One region of the Cellulomonas sp. plas2 genome, then DNA from elsewhere that is predicted to be linked to it. Evidence: riboswitches for the same ligand, from Rfam matches in the RefSeq annotation. Region 1 holds a riboswitch; each other region holds the start of a gene.
What was found. Region 1 has a riboswitch for cyclic di-GMP ahead of AC2TDM_RS13440 (PKD domain-containing protein). Riboswitches for the same ligand answer to the same signal wherever they lie in the genome.

Region 1 (3,261 bases):
TTCGACACGTACGTGCTGAGGCCGACCTCGCCCGCCGTCTGCAGGCCGGGGGTCCCGTCGGTCGTCTCGACCTGCCAGCCGTCCGGCTCGGCGCTGCCCGCGGGCCAGGCCTTCGCGCGCAGGGTCGTCGGTGAGGTGCCGGTCACCGCGAGCCGCACCTCGTAGTTCGCGTCCGGCGCGTAGTCCGCGTCGAGCGGGGCGCTCGCGAGCGTCGTGCCGGCCTGTGCCAGGCGCAGCTCGAGCGCGCCCTCCCACGTCACGACGAGACGGGCGCGGTAGTCGCCGGCGCCGGGGACCGCGCGGCCCAGGACCGAGGCGTAGACGGCGGGACCTGCGCCGGCCGCACGGTTCGTCCGGACGGTGGCCCGGGTGTCCGTGGCCGTCCGCGACACGTCGTGCAGGAGCGAGGCGGCCGTGACGCCGCTGCCGACCGTGTGGCGACCGGCACCACCGGTGACGTAGTACCAGGCGCCGCTCTCGTCGTCGCTCCAGGTCCCTCCCTGCTGGGCGGGGCCCCAGCCGTCGCCCAGCTCCCGGGAGAAGGCGTCCTGCGCCACCGCCTCGGTGTCGGCGGCGACGGCGGAGGACGCGGCGGCCGTCGTGGCGCCGGTGGCGAGCAGGACGGCCGCGAGGGACAGCCCGCCGGCGCGGACGGTCGCCGGTCGTCGGGAGGACCGTCCATCGGCAGGACCGGACGGGACGGAGGCGACGGAACGGTTCGTCGTGGGGAGGCCGAAGGGCACGAGCAACTCCTCGAGCGGCGCAGCGGTGCGCGCCGGAGACGGGGCAGGGTCATGGTGGTGCCGCCGCCGGGGCGGGGCGGGTCGACCGTACGGGGGCTCCGGCGCGCCGAGAACCCCGCCGTGCCACCGGGCGCACCGGCGGTCAGCGGGTGAAAGTCGGCCCCGGGGCACGCCGGAACGGGTCCGTGGTGCTATACGCGGCGGCCGCGGTCGAGGGCTCGGCCGGTGTGTCACCCCTGCTCACGCCCCGAGGTCGTCGTCGCGCGCCCTCGACCACCGCTCCACGCGTGCCCGAGGGCGCTCTCGGGCACCCGCACCCCCGGCCGTGACCTTCCTGTGACCCAACACACGCGGGTCGCGGCGGCTGGAGTCCAGCATGTGGACGCCTCAGCAGGGTCGCCGCCGGCCGCCGTGGACCCGAGGAACCCCCGGACGAGTGACGGGCCGTGGGTGAAGTCCGCCGCTGCCGCTGCCGAAGGAGACGGGGAGCCACCACACGACAACGGCAAACCCGTCGCGAGGCGGGGACGCAAAGCCGAGGGACCCCCGTGGTCAGCCTGGCTACCGAACGAGATGGAGCACCGGTGATCCGCACCCGACCGTCCTCGACCGCGCCCGCGGGCACCCCCGCCCGGCACCCGGTCAGCCTCATCGGCACCACGACGCTCGCGCTGGCGCTCGTCGCCGGCGCCGTCGCCCCCGTCCACGCCGCCGCACCCGTCCCCGCAGCGTCGGTGCTGCCGGCGGCCACGACGCCCGTGACGCTGGTGGTCGACAGCTTCGCCCGCACCCTCACCGGTGGCTGGGGCTCCGCGACGACCGGTGGCTCGTGGGTGAGCTGCGGCGGTGACGTCGCCTACGCGGTGTCCGGCGGGACGGGCCGGCAGACGGTCCGCCCCGGCGCCACGGCGGCCTCCGTCCTGGGCAGCGCCGCAGCCGTGACGGACGCCGACACGCGTGTGACGGTGGCGCTCGACCGTCCTGCCGGGTCCGGGCCCGCCGCGTACGCCTCGGTGCTGGGGCGCAGCGTCGCCGGTGCCGGCGACTACCGCGCCCGGGTCGTCGTCACCTGGTCCGGCGCGCTGCAGCTGCAGCTCAGCCGGTCGGCGACGGCGCTGCGCACGGTCGACGTGCCCGGTGTCGCCTACGCCCCCGGGGCGAAGCTCGTGGTGCGGCTGCAGGTGACCGGCACCGCGCCGACCACCCTGCGCGCGAAGGTGTGGGCGGCGGGCTCGGCCGAGCCGGGCGCGTGGACCGTGACGGCGCAGGACGCGACGGCAGGGCTGCAGACCGCCGGCCGGGTGGGCCTGAGCACCTACGTGGCCGGGTCCTCGGCCAAGGAGCTCGTGGCGAGCTGGTCCGGGCTGACGTCCGCGTCGGTCGTCGCGCCCAACGTGGCGCCGACCGCCGCCTTCACGCCGTCGGTGCGCGACCTGGCCGTGGCGGTCGACGGCAGCGCGTCCGCCGACGTCGACGGGACGATCTCGAGCTGGTCCTGGTCCTTCGGCGACGGCGCCACCTCGACCGGCCCGACGGGGACGCACACCTATGCCACCGGCGGCACGTACCCGGTGACCCTCACCGTCGTGGACGACGACGGGGCCACCGCGCAGGTGCGCCGCGACGTCGTCGTGGTCGCACCCAACGTCGCCCCCACGGCCTCCTTCACCGCGGTCGCCAAGGACCTCGGCGTCACCCTCGACGCCGGCGGTTCGCGCGACGCCGACGGGTCCCTCGCCTCCTACGCCTGGACCTTCGGCGACGGGTCGACCGGCACCGGTGCGACCCCGCAGCACGCCTACGCGTCCGCCGGGACCTACACCGTCGGCCTGACGGTGACCGACGACCGCGGGGCCACCGCCCGCGCGACCCGCACCGTCACGGTGACCAAGCCGGCCGGGACGCGCGTCGCGGCGCTGCAGCCCTTCGCGAGCACGGCCTTCTGGAACACCTCCATCGGCTCCGGCGCGGTCTTCGAGTCCGCCGCGGACACGCGGACCCGCATGTTCCTGTCGGGCACGCCGGTCATCAACTCCACGCGCTGGTCGATCGCCGTGTTCCGTGCGAAGGCGACGGACCCGCTCGCGACCGTCACGAACCTCAAGGACGGCAAGGTCTACCAGGTCCGGATCCCGGCTGGCACCGCGCCCACCTACGGCACCGACAAGCACGTCGGCGTCATCGACCCCGACGGGCTGTGGGGCTGGGAGTTCTACAAGATGACGCAGACCGGTCCCCTGACGTGGACCACGACGCGGGTCGTGCGCACGGATCTGACCGGCGACGGCATGAAGGACGGGTCCCGGGCCTCGAGCATCTCCTTCTACGGCGGGCTCATCCGCAAGGAGGAGCTGCGCTCCCTGTCGATCCGGCACACGCTCGCCGTCGGCATCCCCAACGAGATGCTGAAGATGGGTCCGGTGTGGCCGGCTCGCACGCAGGACGGCGACGCGTCGCTGTACTACAGCGGCCAGATCCCCATGGGGACGATGCTCGCGATCCCCGGGACGGTGGACGT
Region 2 (3,261 bases), 550 kb from region 1:
GACGGCGGCCTGCGCAGCACGCTGGAGCCCGTCACGGCGACGGTCCCGGTCGGGACCGTGGTGGAGGTCGGGGACGAGGTGGGCACGGTGGCGGGTACGGTCACGACCGCCGGCGCCTCGCACTGCGCGGACCGGTGCGTGCACTGGGGCGTGCGCGAGGGCGACCGCTACCTCGACCCCGGCGCCCTCGTGGGACGGCTGCCGCGGGTGGTCCTGCTGCCCTGGTGAGCGCCCGGCACGGCCCGTCGGTGCGGGCGGCGTCGATCCGTTCGCCGAACCGTGCGCCGATCCGTGCGCCGACCCACTACCGGTCGCGGGTCAGGCCGCCTCGGCGTCCGTCAGCCGCGTGCGCAGCCGGCCGATGGCGGCGGTGTGCATCTGCGAGATCCGCGACTCGGTCACGCCGAGGACGCGGCCGATCTCGGCGAGGGTCCGGCCCTCGAAGTAGTACAGGACCACGACGAGGCGCTCGCGCTCGCTGAGCTGCTCGACGGCCCGCGACAGCAGGAAGGCCTGCTCCTGCTGCTCGACCGAGCCGGCCGGGTCCTCCGCCCGCGCGTCGCGCAGGGCGTCGCCCAGCGAGGCGGCCGAGGAGCCGTCCTCGCCGCCGAGCAGCTCGTCGAGCGCGGCCACGTTCGTCGTGGCGAGCTGGCTGTAGGTCGCGCGGACCTCGGCGACGGGGAGCTCGAGCTCGGCGGCGATCTCGGGCAGCGTCGGCGTGCGGTGCAGGCGCGCCTCGAGGTCGGCCACGGCGCGGTCGAGCGTGCGCGCCTTCGAGCGGACGGACCGCGGGACCCAGTCGAGCGAGCGGAGCTCGTCGATGATCGCGCCGCGGATGCGGGCGGCGGCGTACGACTCGAACTTCACGGCGCGGTCCGTCTCGTACTTCTCGATCGCGTCGATGAGGCCGAACATGCCGTAGGAGACGAGGTCGGACTGCTCGACGCTGCTCGGCAGCCGCATGCCGAGGCGCCCGGCCACGGACTGGACCAGCGGCGCGTAGTGGAGGATCAGCTGCTCGCGGGAGCGGCGGCAGCCCGTCTCCTTGAACGTCGCCCAGAGCGTGTCGACCTCCGAGCGCGGGGCGTCGGGCGTCGGCAGCTCGGCCGGGGTGCGCTGGGCGGGGATGACGCCGGCCGGCGCGGTCACCGCGGGCGCCACGCGGGCGGCGACGGAGAGAGCGGCGGTCTCACGGGACATCCCGACCGGGGCGGACACGGTCAGGAGGGAACCGGGCTGCGGCATGATCGATCCTGTCTGTTCGGTGGCCCGGCTGACCTCAAGGGTCCCGTGGCTTTGCGTCCCCCCCTCGCGGAGGGTTTGCCGTTTCGCTGACAGTGAGGACTCTAGGCGACCGCACAGCCAGGAGCAATGGTCTGTCCCCACCGAACGGTGGTTTCACCCGCGCCGGGCGGTGCACCTGGGATGACGCGGCTCAAGCCCGCGGGTGCGCGAGCCGATAGGCGGCCCTCAGGCGCTCGGCGGACACGTGCGTGTACCGCTGCGTGGTCGCCAGCGACGCGTGACCGAGGACCTCCTGCACCGACCGCAGGTCCGAGCCCCCCTCGAGCAGGTGGGTGGCCGCCGCGTGCCGCAGGGCGTGCGGGGCCACGTCGGGGACGGCGGCACCGGCGGCGGCCGCGTGCACGACGGCCCGGATGCGCCGCTGGTCCACGCGCCCGCCCCGCGTCCCCAGGAGCAGCGCCGGTGGCGAGCCCGCGACGGCCAGGTGGGGCCGGCCGCGCGAGAGCCACCGCTCGAGCGCCACGGCGGCAGGCCTGCCGAACGGCACGACCCGCTCCTTGTCACCCTTGCCGACGACCCGCAGGAGCCGTCCCACGAGGTCGGCGTCGTCGACGTCGGCCGCGCACAGCTCCCCCACGCGGACCCCGGTGCCGTAGAGCAGCTCGAGGGCGACCCAGTCCCGCAGGGCGAGGGGGTCGTCGCCCGCCGCCCGGTCGCGCGCGCCGTCGACCAGCGCGGCCACCTGCGCGGCCGGCAGCACGGTGGGCAGCGTCACGCGGGGCCGGGCGCTGGCCAGGCGGGCGGCGGGGTCGACGGCGACGCGGCCCGTGCGCTGCGCCCAGGCGAAGAAGGTGCGCGCCGCCGCCGTCCGCCGGGCGAGCGTGCCCCGGCTGAGGTGCGCCGCCGCCATGGCGGCGAGCCACGAGCGCAGCACCGCGAGGTCCACGTCGGCCAGCGTGGCGCTCCCGCGACGGAACGCATGGGACAGCAGGTGGTCGACGTCCGCCCGGTAGGCGCGCACGGTGTGGCGTGCCAGGCCCCGCTCGGCGCCGAGGTGCTCGGCCAGGTCCGCCAGCAGGCGCGCGCGCGCGGGGTCGCCCGGCAGCAGGGGGACGTCGGACACGGGGTCACTGTGGACCGCCTCCCCCGCCCCACCACGGAGGCGCGCGGACGGGCCACGTCAGCTCCCCCGCCCGCGCGACCCGAGACGACCCGCCCTGACGGCGCGTCACGTCGGGACGGCCGCGCGCCACCCGGTGGCGGTCCGCTGCGCCCAGCCGCCGAGCTCGAGGACCGCCAGCGCGTCCTGCGCCTCCCGTAGCGTGACACCGGCCGCAGCGGCGACGTCGCCGTCCGGGCGCGCCACCCGACGGGGCAGCGCGTCGTGCACCCGGGCGGCGACGGGGTCCACGTCCTCCGGCCCCCTGGTCGTCGCGGGGGCACCCGTGAGGGGCGCGCCGGTGTCCGGCGGTGCGTCCGGCGCGTCCACGGTACCGACGGGCTCGACGAGCTCGCGCACGTCGTCGGCGTCCGTCACGAGCGTGGCCGCCTCCTCCCGGACGATGCGGTGGCAGCCCGCCGACGCCGCCGACGTGACCGGTCCGGGAACCGCGCCGACGGGCCGCAGGAGGCCAGCCGCGTGGCGTGCGGTGCTGAGGGCCCCGGACCGCCACGCCGCCTCGACCACGACGGTCGCGCCGGCGATGGCCGCGATGAGCCGGTTGCGCTGCAGGAACCGTGTGCGGGTCGGCAGCGCGCCGGGCGGCACCTCCGCGAGGACGGCCCCGCCCTGCTCGACGGCCGCCGCGAGCAGCCGCGCGTTCCCGGCCGGGTACGGGCGGTCGACCCCGCCGGCGACGACGACGAGCGTCGTGCCGCCGGCGGCCAGCGCTCCCCGGTGCGCCGCCGCGTCGATGCCGTACGCGCCGCCGGAGACGACGACGAGGCCGGCCCGCGCGAGGTCGCCGGCCAGCCGGCTCGCCACGTGCTCGCCGTACGGGGTGGCGGCGCGGGCGC
Region 3 (3,261 bases), 1.4 Mb from region 1:
AGCTGGTTCTGGTGGATGGTCTGCGTCGGCCTCAGGACGTCGGTCTGCACCTGCGCCAGGTCCTGCGTCTGCCCGGAGACCGTGCCCAGCGCGGCGTAGGCGGCCGTGCCGAGACCGAGCCCGGCGGCGCAGAACACGCCGACGAGGCCGAGCAGCTTGGAGCGGACGGACAGGTCCGCGAACGGGCGGCGGCGGGGCGTCCCGGAGGTGACGGTGGTGGTGCGGCTCATGGTGCTCCTGTGCGCGAGGGCGGCAGACCGGGGGCGGCTGATGCGCACGGGTGCTCGTGCGACTCGTCCTGTCGTTCGGCAGCGGGTGCCGCGCGGTGAGCGGTCGCCCCCGGCTGGTAGCGTCCGTGACCCGAACGGGGCAGTAGCTCAGCCGGTCAGAGCAGCGGACTCATAATCCGTGGGTCGTGGGTTCAAGCCCCACCTGCCCCACCGATCGCCCGGCGGTGGCGGGGGAGTCGGCCCCGCGCCGTGCAGGGCGGCGGCGACGCCCCTCAGGAGACGTCGGGCAGCGGCAGGCCCAGGCCGAGGCGGACCGCGTTCTCCGGCATGCCCGTGGCCCGCGCCACCTGGAGGACGAGGGTCTCGATGAGGTCCCAGTGCGCCGGTCGGGCGGGCGTGGTGCCCTCCGCGGCGGCGCCCACCCACCGGTGCGCGACGCGCGCGTGCCGACGCTCGACGGCCGCGTGCCCGTGCGGCCGTCGCCGACCGTGCTCGTCCGCGGAGCCGGTGAGCTGCTCGTCGGGCCCCGGAGACGCGGTGTTGATGTGCTCGGCCAGGGCCCGGGCGTGGTGCTCGCTGCCCAGGCCCCAGCACTCGCCCGTGCGCACCGCGCCCGTGCGGAGGTCGACCTCCTCGTGGACGACGCCCCAGTCGAGCGTCATGCCGCCCGCGTCCAGCACGGGCTCGTGGTCCTCGCGGCCGGGTGCGCCCGCGCAGGGCCGGTGCTCGACCTCGGCGGGGTGCGGCGTGCTCCGCCGGTACCCGTCCTCGTGCAGGGTCGTCGTCATGGTGACCGTCCCCCTCTCTCACGCCGCATCCGTGCGGCATGTCACCTCATCGGTCGGGGGCCTGCCGTCCTTGACACTTGCGGCGGGACCACGTGCCCGGTGGACCCCGCTCTCGTCCGGTCGGCCCCGCTCGAGGGGGAGGAGACACCACCGCAGCGGGTGATACCACGGGTGGTCGACACGACCGGCGCCTGCCACGTCCGCGCCGGTGAGAGGCGTGCGACCCTCGACCGGTCACCCGGACGGCCCAGCCGCGGGGGGTTGCGTCCGCTTCCGTCCGGGGCGGGGGATCTTGCCGCGATGTCCGCCTTTCCGGCATAGTTCGTGCCGTCAGCGACAAGGGCAAACCCACCGCGAGGTGGGGACGCAGAGCCACGGGGCCCCACGGGTCAGCCGAGCCGCCGAACGACAGGAGAGCTCCCATGAGCACCGCCACCACGTCCCTCGCCGAGCTCCAGGCCGCCCAGGGCGCGCTCCTCACGCCGGGCGAGGTCGCCAGCCTCTTCCGCGTGGACCCCAAGACGGTCACGCGCTGGGCCCAGGCCGGCAAGATCTCCGCGGTCCGCACCCTCGGCGGCCACCGCCGGTTCCACGAGGCGGAGATCCGCCAGCTCCTCCAGGGCGTCCCGCAGCAGGCCGCCTCCGCCGACTGAGCCCCGGGAACCCGAGCTCGCCGCGCACCCGCCCGCCGGCCACGACGCCGGCGTGCGGGTCCGCGCGTGGGAGGATCGGGGCATGGCCATGCGTGACATCCGTGTCGTCCCCGACCCCGTGCTCCGCACCCCCTGCGAGCCGATCCGCGAGGTCGACGAGCGGGTCCGAGCCCTGGTCGAGGACCTGCTCGAGACCGTCGACACCGAGGGACGCGCGGGGCTGGCGGCCAACCAGATCGGCGTCTCGCTGCGCGCGTTCTCCTGGAACATCGACGACGAGGTCGGGTACGTCCTCAACCCGACGATCGTCGAGCTGAGCGGGGACGAGTACCAGGACGGCGAGGAGGGCTGCCTCTCGGTGCCCGGCCTGTGGTACCCGACCCACCGGGCCTGGTACGCCCGGGTCGAGGGCACGGACCTCGACGGTCGGCCGGTCGTCGTCGAGGGCACCGAGCTGATGGCCCGGTGCCTGCAGCACGAGGTGGACCACCTCGACGGGAAGCTCTACCTCGACCGGCTCGAGCGGTCCGTCCGCAAAAAGGCCATGCGCGCGCTGCGCGACCAGCTGTAGGGGTGGCGCGCGGGGGCCGGGGTCGTGCATCCTGTCCCCGGCGCACCGCGCGCCACCGCCGGGCACGCCGTCCCGGCCCGTCGTACCGAGGTCGTTGGGGAAGACGCATCTCGGACCGACAGGAGGACGGCATGGCAGGCTCGATCACGCGCGGTGTTCTTTTCGTGCACTCCGCGCCCCGCGCGCTGTGCCCCCACGTCGAGTGGGCGGCCGGCAACGTGCTGGGCGTGCGCGTCGCGCTGGACTGGACCCCGCAGCCGGCGGGCCCCGGTCTGCACCGCAGCGAGCTCTCGTGGCAGGGCCCGCAAGGCACCGGGGCGCGCCTGACGTCCGCGCTGCGCGGCTGGGCGCACCTGCGCTACGAGGTGACCGAGGAGCCCAGCCCCGGCGCCGACGGGTCGCGCTGGAGCCACACGCCGGAGCTCGGCATCTTCCACGCCGCCACGGACGTGCACGGCAACGTCGTCGTGCCCGAGGACCGGGTGCGTGCGGCGCTCGAGCACGCGGCCGACCCGCAGCGGCTGCGCGCCGAGCTCGACCTGGCGCTCGGCCAGGCGTGGGACGACGAGCTCGAGCCCTTCCGTTACGCCGGCGCCGGCGCCCCCGTCCGCTGGCTGCACCGCGTGGGCTGAGCGGGCGCGCCGAGCCGCCGCGCTGAGCGGGGGCTCCGAGCCGCTCGGTCGCTCAGCGGCGTCGCGGGCGGCCCCGGGCGGCCAGCGCCGCGAGGGCGACGACCACGGCGACGGCCGCGGAGCCCGCGGCGACGTACTTGTCGCCGTACCAGAGCGGCTCGTACATCGCGGGCAGCGGGCCGATGGCGGGCACCCGCACGTAGACGCTCGCGACGAGGGCGACGACCGACGCGGCCGCCACGACGAGGAACGCCGTCCACGCGGCCCGGCTGCCGCGGCCCAGGACGGCCAGCACGACGACCGCGCAGACCGCCGCCTGGGCCGCGAACAGCCCGCTGAGCGTGAGCGCGCCGTCGGCCGTCAGCGGTGGCCGGTCGAGCGCGATGC

Region 2: it holds a riboswitch for cyclic di-GMP, as region 1 does, so the genes downstream of both, AC2TDM_RS11050 (FliA/WhiG family RNA polymerase sigma factor) here and AC2TDM_RS13440 (PKD domain-containing protein) in region 1, are expected to answer to the same signal.
Region 3: it holds a riboswitch for cyclic di-GMP, as region 1 does, so the genes downstream of both, AC2TDM_RS07280 (BldC family transcriptional regulator) here and AC2TDM_RS13440 (PKD domain-containing protein) in region 1, are expected to answer to the same signal.

What each region holds. Positions count from the first base shown of each region.
Region 1 is NZ_CM170155.1:3,013,015-3,016,275, reverse strand. Features, by position in the region: gene AC2TDM_RS13445 (hypothetical protein) at 1-743, opposite strand, end outside; cyclic di-GMP riboswitch class I at 1,238-1,312, shown strand; gene AC2TDM_RS13440 (PKD domain-containing protein) at 1,328-3,261, shown strand, end outside.
Region 2 is NZ_CM170155.1:2,463,949-2,467,209, forward strand. Features, by position in the region: gene AC2TDM_RS11045 (peptidoglycan DD-metalloendopeptidase family protein) at 1-228, shown strand, start outside; gene AC2TDM_RS11050 (FliA/WhiG family RNA polymerase sigma factor) at 319-1,245, opposite strand; cyclic di-GMP riboswitch class I at 1,261-1,335, opposite strand; gene AC2TDM_RS11055 (tyrosine recombinase XerC) at 1,436-2,368, opposite strand; gene dprA (DNA-processing protein DprA) at 2,474-3,261, opposite strand, start outside.
Region 3 is NZ_CM170155.1:1,642,283-1,645,543, forward strand. Features, by position in the region: gene AC2TDM_RS07265 (methyl-accepting chemotaxis protein) at 1-230, opposite strand, end outside; tRNA gene AC2TDM_RS07270 (tRNA-Ile) at 367-440, shown strand; gene AC2TDM_RS07275 (hypothetical protein) at 503-1,018, opposite strand; cyclic di-GMP riboswitch class I at 1,350-1,424, shown strand; gene AC2TDM_RS07280 (BldC family transcriptional regulator) at 1,441-1,671, shown strand; gene def (peptide deformylase) at 1,754-2,242, shown strand; gene AC2TDM_RS07290 (DUF3145 domain-containing protein) at 2,374-2,874, shown strand; gene AC2TDM_RS07295 (hypothetical protein) at 2,927-3,261, opposite strand, start outside.